3 regions of the Weizmannia sp. FSL K6-3076 genome follow, and region 1 is predicted to be linked to each of the others. Evidence: predicted binding sites of a transcription regulator. Region 1 holds the regulator's gene; each other region holds the start of a gene.
The links. The regulator LexA, encoded in region 1, represses DNA repair genes until DNA is damaged. The targets are predictions, from matches to a motif close to CGAACATATGTTCG.
Positions count from the first base shown of each region.

Region 2: a site for LexA is predicted at 1,797-1,810, ahead of recA (recombinase RecA). Genes of this name have one in related genera too.
Region 3: a site for LexA is predicted at 1,670-1,683, ahead of NSS95_RS08515 (DNA polymerase IV). Genes of this name have one in related genera too.

Region 1 covers NZ_JBBOWU010000001.1:1,693,279-1,698,658, reverse strand. The annotation lists gene NSS95_RS07895 (MerR family transcriptional regulator) at 1-174, shown strand, start outside; gene glnA (type I glutamate--ammonia ligase) at 244-1,581, shown strand; gene lexA (transcriptional repressor LexA) at 1,800-2,420, opposite strand; gene yneA (cell division suppressor protein YneA) at 2,627-2,965, shown strand; gene NSS95_RS07875 (YneB family resolvase-like protein) at 2,962-3,615, shown strand; gene NSS95_RS07870 (DUF896 domain-containing protein) at 3,706-3,939, shown strand; gene tkt (transketolase) at 4,058-5,380, shown strand, end outside.
Region 2 covers NZ_JBBOWU010000001.1:1,382,408-1,387,787, forward strand. The annotation lists gene pgsA (CDP-diacylglycerol--glycerol-3-phosphate 3-phosphatidyltransferase) at 1-241, shown strand, start outside; gene NSS95_RS06345 (competence/damage-inducible protein A) at 405-1,637, shown strand; gene recA (recombinase RecA) at 1,905-2,972, shown strand; gene rny (ribonuclease Y) at 3,455-5,017, shown strand; gene NSS95_RS06360 (TIGR00282 family metallophosphoesterase) at 5,104-5,380, shown strand, end outside.
Region 3 covers NZ_JBBOWU010000001.1:1,808,750-1,814,129, reverse strand. The annotation lists gene proC (pyrroline-5-carboxylate reductase) at 1-308, opposite strand, end outside; gene NSS95_RS08520 (SDR family NAD(P)-dependent oxidoreductase) at 809-1,606, shown strand; gene NSS95_RS08515 (DNA polymerase IV) at 1,758-2,993, shown strand; gene NSS95_RS08510 (YolD-like family protein) at 2,990-3,331, shown strand; gene NSS95_RS08505 (LysM peptidoglycan-binding domain-containing protein) at 3,482-4,891, opposite strand; gene NSS95_RS08500 (alpha/beta hydrolase) at 4,966-5,380, opposite strand, start outside.

The DNA.
Region 1 (5,380 bases):
GGCATCAAAAAAATCTTATTGATGAACGACCGCCGCGGAACCGGGCCGGTACTCGTCAAAAATCATGTAACGGATGAAGAAATCCGCAAACGGCTTCGCCAGGAACTGCTGCAGGCCGGCCGTTTTCAAAGACCGAGCCAGCGGTTGTCCGATGCGCCCCGGTTTTTCCATTAACATTGTTGAAAAGCTAGTTTTATAGCTTAGATATATACTTTTTATTGCCTAAAGGGAGGAATACTGTTCATGCCTAAGTTTACACGTGAAGATATTTTGAAGAATGCCGAAGAACAAAATGTGAAATTCATCCGCTTGCAGTTCACGGATATTTTGGGGACGATTAAAAACGTGGAAATCCCGCTCAGCCAGCTTGAAAAAGCGCTCGACAATAAAATCATGTTCGACGGCTCTTCGATTGAAGGGTTTGTCCGGATTGAAGAATCGGATATGTATCTGTATCCGGACTATGATACATGGGTCATTTTCCCGTGGACCGCTGAGAAAGGGAAAGTCGCCCGTCTGATTTGCGATATTTATAATCCGGACGGCACCCCGTTTGAAGGTGATCCGCGGAATAATTTGAAACGGGTATTGAAAGAAATGGAAGAACTTGGCTTCACGAGTTTTAATCTTGGGCCTGAACCGGAATTCTTCCTCTTCAAGCTGAATGAAAAAAATGAACCGACACTGGAGCTGAACGACAACGGCGGCTATTTTGACCTGGCGCCGACGGACCTTGGCGAAAACTGCCGGCGCGACATCGTATTGGAACTCGAGGAAATGGGCTTTGAAATTGAAGCGTCCCACCATGAAGTTGCACCCGGCCAGCACGAAATTGATTTTAAATATGCGGATGCAGTCAGGGCATGCGACAATATCCAGACCTTTAAACTGGTGGTCAAGACGATTGCACGCAAACATGGCCTGCATGCGACGTTTATGCCGAAACCGTTGTTTGGCGTGAACGGTTCCGGGATGCACACCAATCTTTCGCTTTTTAAAGGAAAAGAAAATGCATTCTATGACCCGAACGATGCAGAACTGCAGCTGAGCGATACGGCATACCAGTTCATTGCCGGCATTATGAAGCATGCTTCGAACTTTACGGCTGTCACGAATCCGACGGTGAACTCCTATAAACGGCTTGTGCCGGGTTATGAAGCGCCTTGTTATGTTGCCTGGTCCGCTCGCAACCGCAGCCCGCTCATGCGGATTCCGGCTTCCCGCGGTTTAAGCACGCGCGTTGAGGTGCGCAGCGTTGACCCGTCTGCCAATCCGTATCTCGCGCTCGCCGTCCTGTTAAAAGCAGGGCTTGACGGCATCGCGAACAAATTGCAGGCGCCGGAACCGGTCGACCGCAACATCTATGTCATGACGAAAGAAGAAAGAGAAGAAGCCGGCATTGTCGACCTCCCGGGCACACTGCTGCAGGCGCTGGAAAACTTAAAATCGGATGATGTAATGGTAGACGCCCTTGGCGATCACATTCTCGAACACTTCCTTGAAGCTAAGGAAATTGAATGGGATATGTTCCGCACACAAGTCCACCAATGGGAACGCGACCAGTATATCGAAATGTATTAAGCAAGAAACCCCTTGAAGCGTAAGGCTTTGAGGGGTTTTTGTTTATCGGGCATTTTTGCGTCGAACGCCCAGAAAAACAAAATGCCCATTAATTGCCCCGATTTTTCCTTCGAAAATAGATTGGAAGCCCAGAAATCCTCAAGTGTCACAGGCATTTTTGCCATCAAACTCGCATATGCTCTATTAAAAAAGAAGCAGCCGAAACTGCTTCTTTTTGATCAGTGCACCATTTGCCTGTACAGCCCGATGACAACGCCGAGAATGGTGACGTTTTTCAATATGATCGGTTCCATTGTCTGGTTTTCAGGTTGCAGCCGGAAGTAGTCTTTTTCCTTGAAAAATCTTTTTACTGTCGCTTCATTTTCATCTGTCATAGCGACCACGATATCTCCGTTGTTTGCCGTCTGCTGGGAGCGGACAATCACATAATCGCCGTTTAAAATCCCGGCATCCACCATGCTGTCCCCTTCAATTTCCAGCATGTAGACGGACTCGTCAGACGGGACAAGATGTTCCGGAAGCGGAAAATACTCTTCAATATTTTCTACAGCGGTAATCGGTATGCCTGCTGTTACTTTTCCGACAACAGGCACATTGACAACATTTTGGGCCGGTATTTCTTCATCATGGTCCAAAATTTCAATCGCTCTCGGCTTTGTAGGGTCGCGCCTGATCAACCCCTTGCTTTCAAGCCTTGCGAGATGGCCATGGACAGTTGAACTGGAAGCAAGTCCGACTGCCTGGCCGATTTCCCGCACGGAAGGGGGATAACCTTTTGTTTTTACTTCATGCTTGATGAAATCAAGTATCGCCTGTTGCCGTTTTGATAGTTTTGCCATTCTATTCACCTCGTCACAGTTTTGTTTGGCACCCGCGCTGCGTATGGGGACGTTTACGGGAGGAATGCCATTATTTGCTATTATTATATCACATTGCAGCAGATAAAACAAACGTAAGTTCGAAAAAATGTTGACGAAAAACAGGCGTTCGTTTTATAATAGAACTGGTGATTGGACGAACGAATATTCGCGGGAGGAAGATGGAGATGTCACGATTATGGAAAAAGTATAACTATGTTATGATTTTAGCAGGGCTTACGCTTGTTTTCGGATTTTTCATGATTGGAAGTCTGCGGGATCCATCCCCACACTATATCAAAATCAGCGTCACAGGGGGCGATACGCTTTGGAACATCGCCGGGCAGTATGCGGAAAAGGGCAAAATGTCGAGGGAAGCATTTATCAGCTGGGTTGAGCGTCATAATGATATTGACGGCAACATGATCAAAGCCGGCGAAAAAATTGTCATTCCAATAGAAAAAAATGAATTCAGCGATGATAATAGGGAACTTGCGATGAAATCACAACGGGAGACGAAAAAATGAAAGTTGTTTTATATTGCAGAGTAAGCACGGAAAAAGAAAGCCAGGAAACTTCCTTGGCGAGGCAGCGGGAAGAGCTGGAGAAGCTTTCGGATTCCCACGGTTTTCAAGTGGCCGGGGTGATCTGTGACCGGGCAAGCGGCTATGACCTGGACAGGCCCGGCATCCTTGATCTTCTTGATACGATTGAAAATGAAAAGATTGACGCCGTACTGGTGCAGGATGAAACACGGATCGGAAGAGGAAATGCAAAAATTGCATTGCTTCATTTTTTATATAAAAAAGGGATTAAAGTATATTGTTATGCGCAAAACGGAGAATTGGAGCTTTCGGAATCTGATTCAATGGTGCTGAAAATTGTCAGCATGGTTGAAGAGTATCAGCGAAAGCTGCATAACTTAAAAATTAAAAGGGGAATGGAGCGTGCAGTCAAAAACGGCTACCGTCCGGAAAAAAATTTAAAAGGGAAGCGGAATCCGGACGGCAGGGAGCGAAAGGAAGTGCCGGTTGAAGAAATTATCCGCCTGCGGGATAACGGCTTGACTTTTCAAGAAATTGCTGCGACTATGCGCGGTTTCGGCTACCAAGTTTCAAAAGCAACCGTCCACCGGCGTTACAGGGAATATATGGAGGAAACGGGGCATGATAAATAGTATCAAAACCGTTTCACGGGTGCGCTTTCGTTGCAGGCGGGTCCATATTTTAGTAAGATGGCATCAATTACGGATAAAAGGAGAGAAAATATGCTTTCAAAAGAAAAAATGGCAAGGATTAACGAATTGGCGAAAAAAGCGAAAACCGGCGCCCTGACAAGTGAAGAAGCAAAGGAACAGTCAAAATTGCGAAGCGAGTATTTGCAGGCGTTCCGCTCTTCATTCAGAAAAACGATTGAAAATGTCCGTGTGCTTGACCCGGCTGGCCAGGACGTTACCCCGGAAAAAATTAAGCAAATTCAAACAAAAAGAAAGCTGCACTAAAAAGGAAACCATCCTGCTTTTTTCTTACAAAATCCATACAAAATGGTAAAAGAGTTGTGTTATGGGTTTCACTTGCCTTAATATAGAGTTGTAACCCATGAAGAAAGGATGTTAACAGATGTTTGATAAAACGGACGAACTGGCAGTCACAACAATCCGAACATTGTCCATTGACGCCATCGAAAAAGCAAAATCCGGTCATCCGGGGCTTCCGATGGGGGCTGCACCAATGGCATACACCCTCTGGACAAGATATTTGAACCATAATCCGGAAAACCCGCACTGGTTTAACCGGGACCGTTTCGTATTATCCGCAGGGCATGGTTCCATGCTGCTCTATAGCCTGCTCCATTTATCCGGTTATGCATTAAGCATGGATGATATTAAAAATTTCCGGCAATATGGCAGCAAAACCCCGGGTCATCCGGAATACGGGCATACGGAAGGCGTGGAAGCAACGACCGGTCCGCTCGGGCAGGGGATTGCCATGTCAGTCGGAATGGCGATGGCAGAACGGCATCTGGCGGCTGTATACAATAAAGAAAATTTCCCTGTCATTGACCATTATACATATGCTTTATGCGGAGATGGCGACTTAATGGAAGGCGTATCTGCCGAAGCTGCTTCATTGGCGGGACACTTAAAATTGGGACGTCTCATTGTATTGTACGATTCCAATGACATTTCCCTTGACGGCGACTTAAATAAGGCCTTTTCCGAAAGTGTTGCCGACCGGTTTAAAGCATACGGCTGGCAGTATTTGCGGGTTGAAGACGGGAATGATATGGCACAGGTCGCAAAAGCGATCGAGGAAGCAAAGGCGGATACAAGTCGGCCGACACTCATTGAAGTGAAAACGATCATCGGTTACGGTTCTCCAAACAAATCCGGGAAATCGGCTGCCCACGGCGCCCCGCTCGGAGAAGATGAACTGAAACTAACGAAAGAAGCGTATAAATGGACATTTGAAGAAGACTTCTATGTTCCGGATGAAGTTTACGCACGGTTCCGTGAATTGGTTGTGGAAAATGGCGTGAAAAAGGAACAGGAGTGGGCGTCCCTGTTTGAGGCCTATGAAAAACAATACCCGCAGCTTGCGGCTGAACTAAAACAGGCGATAAAAGGCGGGCTGCCGGATGGATGGGACAAGGACATTCCGGTCTATGAAGAAGGCAAAACCCTTGCCAGCCGTGCGGCAAGCGGGGAAGTGCTAAATGCCGTCTCCAAACATTTGCCGTCTTTGTTCGGGGGATCTGCAGACCTTGCCGGATCCAACAATACGCGGCTGAAAGAAGACAAGGACTATATGCCGGATGCCTATGAAGGGCGCAATATTTGGTTCGGTGTCCGCGAATTTGCGATGGGCGCAGCCATGAACGGTATGGCGCTTCATGGTGGTGTCCATGTATACGGCGGCACGTTCTTTGTTTTCTCGGATTAT
Region 2 (5,380 bases), 310 kb from region 1:
GACAGGCTTGCGACTGATTTTAGCAGAGGGCGGGGAAGTAGCAGCAGCCAATATGCTTGGGAAAATCAAAACATGGACGCAAATCATTGCCATCCTTTTATTGCTGTTGCATAACTTCCCGTTTTCGGCGCTCTCTTTCCGCATGGATCTGGTCGCTTTGTGGGTGGCACTTATCTTTACCATCTGGTCAGGTGCTGATTATTTCTATTTAAACCGGGGCGTATTTGCCCGCTCGAAATAACCATGCAGTGAAAGGCAGTCTTTCACTGCTTTTTTGCCCGCCGGTGGCTTGTGCTAATCCGGCACGGGAGAAAAAGGCAGCCATTGCTTCGGGTGGATTTGCGGCCTGGATTGCGCCGCCATGTGTTCGTTTTTTTGCTCTAAAAGAAAGGGAGGAATGGAAAGTGAATGCCGAAATTATTGCAGTCGGTTCGGAACTTTTGCTTGGCCAGATCACCAATACAAATGCCACATTTATTGCCGCACAATTGGCAGAGATCGGCGTGGATGTGTACTACCAGACCGTTGTCGGTGATAACGCAGAGCGGCTCGAAGCGGCAATCCGGACAGCGGAGGGTCGCGCCGATCTATTGATTTTTACGGGTGGGCTCGGTCCGACAAAGGATGATTTAACAAAAGAAACGATTGCATCGCACATCGAAAAAAAACTGGTGACAAACGAAGATGCCATGCGCTCCATCGAACAGTTTTTTATCCGTACAAAACGAAAAATGACGGAAAACAACAAAAAGCAGGCACTGGTCATCGAAGGTTCAAAAGTGTTTCCGAATGACCACGGTATGGCGCCGGGCATGCTGGCCAAAAGCGGAAACCACTATTATATGCTGCTGCCCGGCCCGCCGCATGAACTGGAACCGATGTTTATCCATTACGCAAGCCCCGCGATCCAGGAAGAACTGGAAACGATCGAAAAAATCGAATCGCGCGTCCTCCGCTTCTTCGGGATCGGCGAATCCCAGCTGGAAACAGACATCCGCCATATACTGGACAGCCAAACCAATCCGACTGTTGCTCCGCTTGCGAAAGAAGGGGAAGTGACACTTAGGATTACGGCGAAACACCAGTCGGCGGAAACGGCGAACCAAATGATCGATCAAGTGGAAAAAGAGATTATGCAAATTGCCGGATCGTATTTTTACGGTTATAACGATACGACATTAATGGAGGCCCTGCTCGAAAAGCTTTCGAAAAAACAGCTGACGCTTGCCTGCGCGGAAAGCCTGACTGCCGGCAAATTTGCAGCGGAAATGGCGTCCATCCAGGGTGTCAGCACAATGTTGAAAGGCGGCGTTGTCGTCTATTCAAACGAAGCGAAGATGAAGCTCGCCAAAGTGAAAAAAGAAACGCTTGACAAGTACGGCGCCGTCAGCAGCCAGTGTGCAAAAGAACTGGCGGAAAATATCCGTAGCATTATGGATGCCGACATTGGCATCAGTTTTACAGGCGTGGCTGGCCCGGACTCCCTTGAAGGCCATCCGCCGGGAACCGTGTGGATCGGCATTGCGATAAAAGGGAAAGAAACTGCCACTTATCTGTTGGAACTTCCCGGATCCCGCAACAACATCCGCACGCGATCGGTGAAATACGGCTGCTGGCATTTGCTGAAACTGCTTTAGGTCGAAAGCCGCTTCTGCTCATGGCAAGTGACGGAAGCGGCCTTTTTATAAAAAAATTTGTTTGCCAAAAATTCAATTTTCGGCTCTTTTTGCCGGGGGAATTTTCATTTTTACAGGGGGAAAACCCCATTTTTTTGCCGGATTTTTGCAAAAAAGAGACGAATGAGCGTTCGAGATTTTGCTTGGCAAACAGAGAAAAAACGGGTATAGTATAGATATAGATTCATTGCTTTCGAGAGTTTGGAATGAATAAAAGGAGGAAATTTTGTGAATGATCGTCAAGAAGCCTTAGACAAGGCTCTGAAACAAATAGAAAAGCAATTTGGTAAGGGTTCCATTATGCGGTTGGGCGAGCAGACCGACCGGGTTGTCTCCACGATCCCGACCGGTTCGCTTGCGCTTGATATTGCCCTTGGTGTCGGCGGTTACCCGCGCGGCCGCGTCATTGAAATATACGGCCCTGAAAGTTCTGGTAAAACAACGGTTGCCCTGCATGCGATTGCGGAAGTCCAGGCACAGGGTGGACAAGCGGCGTTTATTGATGCGGAACATGCACTTGACCCGGTTTATGCCCAAAAGCTCGGTGTCAATATTGATGAGCTGCTCCTGTCCCAGCCGGATACGGGCGAACAGGCGCTGGAAATTGCGGAAGCGCTCGTCCGCAGCGGCGCAGTGGATATTGTGGTCGTTGACTCCGTTGCTGCGCTTGTGCCGAGAGCGGAAATTGAAGGGGAAATGGGCGATTCCCACGTCGGCCTCCAGGCACGGCTGATGTCCCAGGCGCTGCGGAAATTATCGGGTGCAATCAACAAATCGAACACGATTGCGATTTTCATTAACCAAATCCGGGAAAAAGTCGGCGTAATGTTCGGTAATCCTGAAGTCACACCGGGCGGCCGTGCGCTCAAATTCTACTCATCCGTGCGCCTTGAAGTGCGCCGTGCCGAACAGATCAAACAAGGGAGCGACATTGTCGGCAACAAAACGAAAATCAAGGTTGTCAAAAACAAAGTAGCGCCTCCGTTTAAAACGGCAGAAGTGGATATTATGTACGGCGAGGGGATCTCAAAAGAAGGCGAGATCGTCGATATGGGAAGCGACCTTGACATCATCCAAAAAAGCGGGGCCTGGTATGCTTATAACGGCGAGCGGCTCGGCCAGGGGCGTGAAAATGCGAAGCAATTTTTAAAGGAAAATGCGGATCTGAAAAACGAGATTGCCGCAAAAATCCGGGAACATTACGACCTGACAGAAGATGCCGGTTCCCATGAAACCGAGAAAGCTATAGATGAACAAGAAGCTGTGGAAGGACAGGAAGAATTAAATTTGGAGTAACCGGTGTATAAGCGCCTGAAATGCTGACCGCATCCAGGCGCTTTTTGCCGTCCATTTACCGCACTTTTTTGCGCCACAAAATCTGCATGGCGGAGAGGAATCAACACAAATTTACAATGGCAATCTTTCCGCTTCACTTGACAATAAAAATTCCCACCTTTAAAATTAATATGTATATTTTATTTTTCTAAAAATGACTTTCTCCTGTACGGAAAGCAAATCCTCCCGGAAGTTTCCGGAAGGGGGGCCGGTTTTTTCATCCGGCGGCTTTTCCGCATGCGGCTGATGGAACCATCCTTGTCTTCAGCCGGACCGGGACGAAACGCATGATTGGGTTTTCATGCATATACACCGGAGGGGCTTGCCCCGGGATCAACGTTTTACTTTTTAAGCCAGGCGCTGTATACTGTAAACCTAAGGATTAATGTAACAGCCGACATTTTTAACGTAGAAGAAGTTCATAGCAAGAGGAGGTGAGATTGATGGAGTCTCTCATATGGATCATCTCCCTTTTGCTTGTCCTTATCGTCGGTGTAGTTGTTGGCTATTTCATCCGGAGATCAATTTATGAAGCGAAAATTGCAGGGGCGAAAAATGCGGCAGATCAGATCGTTGATGAAGCAAAACGCGAAGCTGATCGCCTGAAAAAAGAAGCCCTGCTTGAAGCGAAGGATGAAAATCATAAACTTCGTACGGATATGGAACGGGAATTGCGTGAACGAAGAAATGAATTGCAAAGACAGGAAAACCGCTTATTGCAAAAGGAAGAGAACCTCGATCGCAAAGATGAATCGCTCGATAAGCGTGAATCGATGCTTGAAAAGAAAGAGGATTCTTTAAACCTGAGACAACAACATATTGAAGAGATGGAAAGCAAATTGGAGGAGATGGTTAACGAGCAGGAGTCTGAGCTGGAAAGAATCTCGGGCCTCAATCGCGAACAGGCGAAAGCCATCATTATTGAAAAACTGGAAAACGAGCTTTCCCATGACATTGCCGTTAAGGTAAAGGAAGCGGAAACAAGGGCAAAAGAAGAAGCCGATAAAAAGGCGAAAAGCATTCTTTCGCTGGCCATTCAGCGGTGTGCAGCCGAGCATGTTGCTGAAACAACGGTATCGGTTGTCAACCTGCCGAATGATGAAATGAAAGGCCGCATCATCGGAAGGGAAGGCCGCAATATCCGGACACTTGAAACGCTGACCGGGATTGACCTGATCATCGATGATACGCCGGAAGCGGTGATTCTTTCGGGATTCGATCCAGTGCGCCGGGAAACGGCACGCATTGCACTGGAAAAACTGGTTCAAGACGGCCGCATCCATCCGGCCCGCATTGAAGAAATGGTTGAAAAAGCAAGGCGGGAAGTGGATGAACATATACGCGAAGTGGGGGAACAAACCACTTTTGAAGTTGGTGTCCATGGCCTCCATCCGGACTTAATCAAAATTCTTGGCCGGTTAAAATTCCGCACGAGCTACGGGCAAAATGTCCTCAAGCACTCGATAGAAGTCGCATTCCTTTCCGGATTGCTGGCTGCCGAACTCGGGGAAGATGAAATCCTTGCCCGCCGTGCCGGTCTGCTTCATGATATCGGAAAAGCGGTAGACCATGAAGTAGAAGGAAGCCATGTGCAAATTGGCGTCGAACTCGCAACCAAATACAAAGAACATCCGGTGGTCATTAACAGTATTGCTTCTCACCATGGCGATACGGAACCGACCTCTGTTATCGCGGTGCTTGTCGCTGCCGCTGATGCTTTATCCGCTGCACGGCCTGGGGCGCGCAGCGAAACGCTTGAGCATTACATCAGACGGCTTGAAAAGCTGGAGGAAATCGCCGAATCGTATGACGGTGTTGAAAAATCGTTCGCGATCCAGGCGGGGAGAGAAGTACGCATTATGGTGAAACCGGAACAGATCGACGACCTGGAAGCTCATCGCCTGGCACGTGATATCCGCAAAAAAATTGAAAATGAGCTGGATTATCCGGGCCATATTAAAGTAACGGTTATTCGGGAAACGCGGGCTGTTGAATATGCAAAATAAGCGGTGACGTGTTCACCGCTTATTTTCTTTAACGTTTTGAAAAGAAAATAAAGATTGTTTTACAAAGCATAGAAAGGATTTATTGCATGAAGATTTTATTTATAGGGGATGTTGTAGGGTCATTAGGGCGTGAGATGGTGAATGAATATTTGCCGAAGTTAAAGGCGAAATACAGGCCGCATTTGACCATCGTAAACGGGGAAAATGCAGCCGGCGGGCGTGGGATTACCAAAAATATTTACCGCGGCCTGCTGGATGCAGGTGCGGATATCATCACGCTCGGAAACCATGCATGGGACAACAAAGAGATTTTCGACTTTATTGAGGATGCAAAATGGATGGTGCGCCCGGCCAATTTTCCGG
Region 3 (5,380 bases), 120 kb from region 1:
AACGGAATGGTGATGCCGGCCGCTACCGAAACGAGCAGGGTGTCCGGAGATATGAGCGGACGGACCGATTCGAGCACATCTGGGGCATCTTTCGGTTTTACGGCTAAGATGACCGCGTCCGGGCCTTCGAAAAGCTGGTCGAGGCCGTCTGCAGCCCGGATGCCGTATTTCTGTTCCAATGTGCGGAGCCTTTTCTTGTTCGTGCGGTTATGGGCGCGGATGTCCCAGGCTTTTACGATTCTTTTTTCAAGCATGCCAATGATCATCGCTTCAGCCATGGACCCGGCGCCAATAAATGATATTTTCATGCAAATGCCTCCCTTCAAAGTAAAAAACCCCTTCATCCGTAAAGGACGAAAGGGCATGTTCCGCGGTACCACCTTTATTGCAGGAATTCGATCCTACACCTCATTTGGTTAACGGTTTTCATCCGGTTTGGTTTTGCCAAACAGCTCACAGGCAGGTTCGGCCGGGCAGCGGATGGCGGAGTTTTCCAGCCTGAGAACCCCGCTCTCTTGCATCATGCCCGGCTTACTGGTCCTGGTCACAGCCGGTCGCTTATCAAAATGGTATTACTTATTATGAAGAAAAATCGGGGAGTTGTCAAGAGTGATTCCGTGAATTTTCAGATAAAAAATCCGTGCCCGGCCATTTTAAAATGGTACCAGGCGTGCTGCCGCAATGAACGCGGCACGGGAGGAAGCATGAAAATCGGCCGGCACCATTTTTCAGAATAGGCATCCATGCCGCGGCAAATGGCACCAGTGGAGGAATGAAAATTTTCAAGATAGAGGGAGAAGATGGAAACATGGCAAATAAACGGATCCGGAAGAAAACGATCGTGATTACCGGCGCTTCCGGCGGCCTCGGGGAAAAAATCGCCTTTGCCGCCGCCAAAAACGAGGCTAACCTTGTTCTGCTCGCCAGAAGCCTCGGCAAGCTTGAAAAAATCAAGGCGGAGATCGAAGCAGCTTACCAGGTTTCGTGTCTGACCGTTCGCTGCGATGTAGCGGAGCACGGCAAAATTCCTGCTGTTTTTGAATCGATTTACAACCGCTGTGGCCAGATTGATGTGCTCGTGAACAATGCCGGTTTCGGCGTTTTTGATGAAGTGCAGGATATCCGCATGGAGGATGTCAGGGGGATGTTTGATGTCAATGTCATCGGGCTCATTGCCTGCACCAAAGCGGTCGTCCCGCATATGCAAAAAAACCGTGCCGGCCATATTATCAATATCGCTTCCCAGGCGGCCAAAATGGCGACCCCAAAATCAAGCGTCTATGCGGCCAGCAAGTTTGCAGTGCGCGGCTTTACGGACAGCCTCCGCATGGAAATGGCGCGCTTTGGCGTCTATGTGACAGCCGTTCATCCCGGCCCGGTTGCAACCGGTTTTTTCGACATCGCCGACCGGTCCGGCACCTACCGGAAAAATATTGAAAAATGGATGCTGGATCCCGAAAAACTTGCAGAAAAAATAACGGATACGATGCTTGTAAATCGGCGTGAAATCAATGCGCCAAAATGGATGAATGCATCCGCTACCATCCATGCGCTTTTCCCCGGGCTTGTGGAAAGGCTCGGACGGCAGGCTTTCTTTAAAAAATAGCAGCCGGTGTGATGCGCGTTTTGGAAAAATATAACCCCTCTGCCTAAAAAAACAATTGGCGAAAGAACGTATATTCGTTTATAATGAGGAATAGAATAAGAACTATAGTTCGTGTTGTTTGCTTAGTTTCTAAGGTAAGAGGGGTTGAAAGATGAGCCAGCGTGTGATTTTTCTCGTCGATATGCAGTCTTTTTATGCAAGTGTGGAAAAAGCCGATCATCCGGCGTACAGGGATAAACCCGTGATCGTATCGGGGGATCCGGCGCGCCGGTCCGGGGTGGTGCTCGCTGCCTGCCCGCTCGCGAAAAAGCGCGGCGTGAAGAATGCGCTCCGCCTGTGGGAAGCGCAGCAGCTCTGCCCGGATGCCGTTATTGTTCGGCCGCGCATGCAGCGCTATCTCGATGTATCGGTGCAGATTTCTTCGATTCTTGCCCGCTATACGGATATGGTTGAACCGTATTCCGTTGACGAGCAGTTCATGGATGTAACGGGCAGCAGGCGACTGTTCGGAGAGCCGCGCGAGATCGCCGCGCAAATCCAGCGGGACATCATGGAAGAAACCGGCGTGTATGCCCGCTGCGGGATCGGGCCGAACAAAGTGCTGGCCAAAATGGCGTGCGACCATTTTGCGAAGAAAAACAAAACCGGCATTTTTGAACTGGATCACCATCATCTCAAAACGCATTTATGGCCTTTGCCGGTTGGCAGGATGTTCGGTGTCGGCAGCCGGATGGAGCAGCATCTGAAGCGGCTCGGCATTTATACAATCGGTGCGCTTGCCTGCTTTCCACTTTCTGTTTTAAAAAAACGGTGGGGGATTGGCGGCCAGGTACTGTGGGAGACGGCAAACGGCATTGATGAGTCGCCCGTCTCGAAAGAATCGCACGTCGGACAGAAAGCGATCGGGCATGCGATGACGCTGCCGCGCGACTACGCCGATTTTGAGCATGAAATCAAAGTTGCCCTTCTTGAACTTTGCGAGGAAGTCTGTTTCCGGGCGCGTACTTCAGGCGTCATGGGCGCTTGTGTTTCGGTCGGCTGCCAGGGGGCGGATTATGCCCATCCGTCCGGCTTTCACCGCCAGATGACGCTTCTGGCGCCGACAAACGGGACAATGGACGTTTACCGGGCGGCGTGCCGGCTGTTTCTTTCGTTTTGGGACGGAAATCCGGTCCGCCGTATCAGCGTCGGGCTGTCGCGCCTGTCGCGGGATGATATCCGGCAGCTTGATCTGTTTGAAAACAGGGAAGGGGAAAGAAAGATTGGGTATGCGGTCGACCGCATCAAGCAGAAATACGGTTCCGGCGCCGTCATCCGCGCCGTGTCGCTGCTTGATGCCGGCCAGGCGCTTGAACGTGCCAAAAAGATAGGAGGGCATTACAAATGAGCGGATACCTGCAGCGCGGTAACAAACTTTGGGAAGGGTCACGCATGTTTTTGCCCGAGCATAAGCAGGCACTTTTAAAATGGCAGAAAGAACAGGAAAAACAGGCAAAGCCCGAACTCGATGAGCAGCAGCTTGAAGAGATGAACCATATGCTCATATCTGCCTGCCGGCTGCGCGTGCCGGTTACGGTCCGTTTCTTTGAAGCGGGAAATTTCTTTACCGCCACCGGTACCATTACAAAATTCCGGTCGCTCGAAAAAAAGCTGGAGCTGGCAGGGGAGACAGGGGAGCGGATATCGATCAAACTTTCCGCGGTGACAGAAGTGGACTGGGCATGAAAAACCGGCAAGCCTGAAAAAGCCTGCCGGATGGATTTTCGTGCGGGCGATGCAGAAAAATGCAGCACCGGCGGTTTGGACGCATCCTGTTGCAGCAAGAAGCAGCATTTATGAAATCAATCTTAGGGCATCCGTACGCTTTGTTGCGGATTACCGTTTTCTTGCCTGAATGAGTGCCTGCTGTACGACCCAGTTTTCGGGAAACGGGTTGCCGAGCACCCAGTAGCTGATTCCACGCAGCCCGTATTCGTTTAGCAAATTGATTTTTGCCCGCATGCTGCGCGCATCTTCAAACCAGACTTCATGCTGCTGGCCTGATGCATCGGTGTAACGGAAATAAGGCGCCTGGTCGGTCGGGTGGTAGCGGATGTCAGCCCCGTACCGTGCCGCCAAGGAAAGGGCTTCATGCGGGCTGATCGTGCGCGCCGTTGTGCCTGCGCGCCACGGGATTCTCCAGTCACGCCCGTAAAGCGGCGCCCCCATCATAATTTTATTCCGCGGAATGACAGTAACGGCATAATCAAGGACACGCCTCACTTCAGGAATCGGGGCGATGGCTCGCGGCCTGCCGCCGGCCCATCCCCATTCATACGTCATCAAAATGACAAAATCAACGATGGCCCCGTGTGCGCCGTAATCGTGGGCTTCGTAAAGCAGGCCCGGCTGCGTGCCGGAAATTTTCGGCGCAAGCGCAGTCGAGACGAGCAGTCCTTCCGGGCGGAACCGGCGGGCGACGCGCCTGAGAAACGCCGTATAACGGTCGCGGTCTTCCGGATACACATATTCAAAATCAAAATTGACTCCCCGGTACCCTTTTTGCCTTATCGTGACGAGAAGATTGCTGATCAAAGTTTCCTGCAATGCTTCATTGCGAAGCAGCCGGGCAGCCAGATCGGAGCTAAATCCTTCCGAGGTGAAATTGGCCAGGATTAAAAGCGGAAGGACGCCGTTTGCTTCCGCTGCCTGAAGGACGGAGCGGTCGTTGAGCGGCGTCAGGCTGCCATCTTCACGGAACGTATGACGGAAAGGGGACAAGTACGTAAAATAAGGCCCAAGCTGGTAAACTTCAGCGGTGCCCGCAGCGCCGAACCCGGTTGTATAGGCATTGACTTCTTTCACAGGGCGGCGGGGTGCGGGTATACGCAGCACCTGGCCGACGGAAAGAGCCGTGCCGGGAAGCCGGTTCGCCTGCATAATGGCCCCCATGTCCGCCCCGTAAGTACGGGCAATGCCGTACAGAGTTTCACCCTGTTTTACCGTATGGTTTCGGTAGGGGATAAAAAGCACCTGCCCCGGAAAAAGCGAGGCGGGATTGCGGAGTTGGTTGGCGTTTATAAGCGCTTGTGCCAAAACGCCGAGGCGTGCGGCGATTGTGCCGAGCTGGTCCCCTTCCTGGACGATGTACTGAAAGAATCGGTCGGGAATGGCAAGCGCCTGGCCGGGAACGAGCGGGGATGATGCAGTCAGCCCGTTTGCCAAAAAAAGCTGGGCAAGATCGGCATCGAGGCGGTTTGCAATCCGCCAAAGGGTATCGCCTTGCTGTACGGTATAGATTTCCATCATGGACACTCCCTGTTTTGATAGGCTCCTATACCATATTCAGCAACATGGGCGGACGTTCGCAAAAAATGGCATTAAAGCTTACGGGACGCCGCCATTTTTTCAAGAAATTCATCAATCACCTGTTCATACTGTTCGCGGTTTAAGTTGAGCGACTGGGCGTGGGCGCCGTTTTCGGCAATAAACAGCTGCTTCGGCCCTTTTTTCTTTTCATAAAGCGCTTTGGTCATCCCGGGCAGAATGTAGTCGTCCTTGGCGCTGTGGATAAAGAGGACCGGCTGTTTGATCCGGCCGACTACATCAATCGGCGACACACGGCGGAGCGAGTAGCCGTCGCGGATGCGGACAAAAAAATCGGCAAGCGGAAAAAACCATTTTCCGGGCAGCCGCGTTTCCCGCGTAAATTCCCGGATCAATTGCGCCCGGAACGAGGAAAACGGGCAGTCGGCGATGTAAAAATCGGCGCGGCCGCAAAGCTCGCCGGCATAC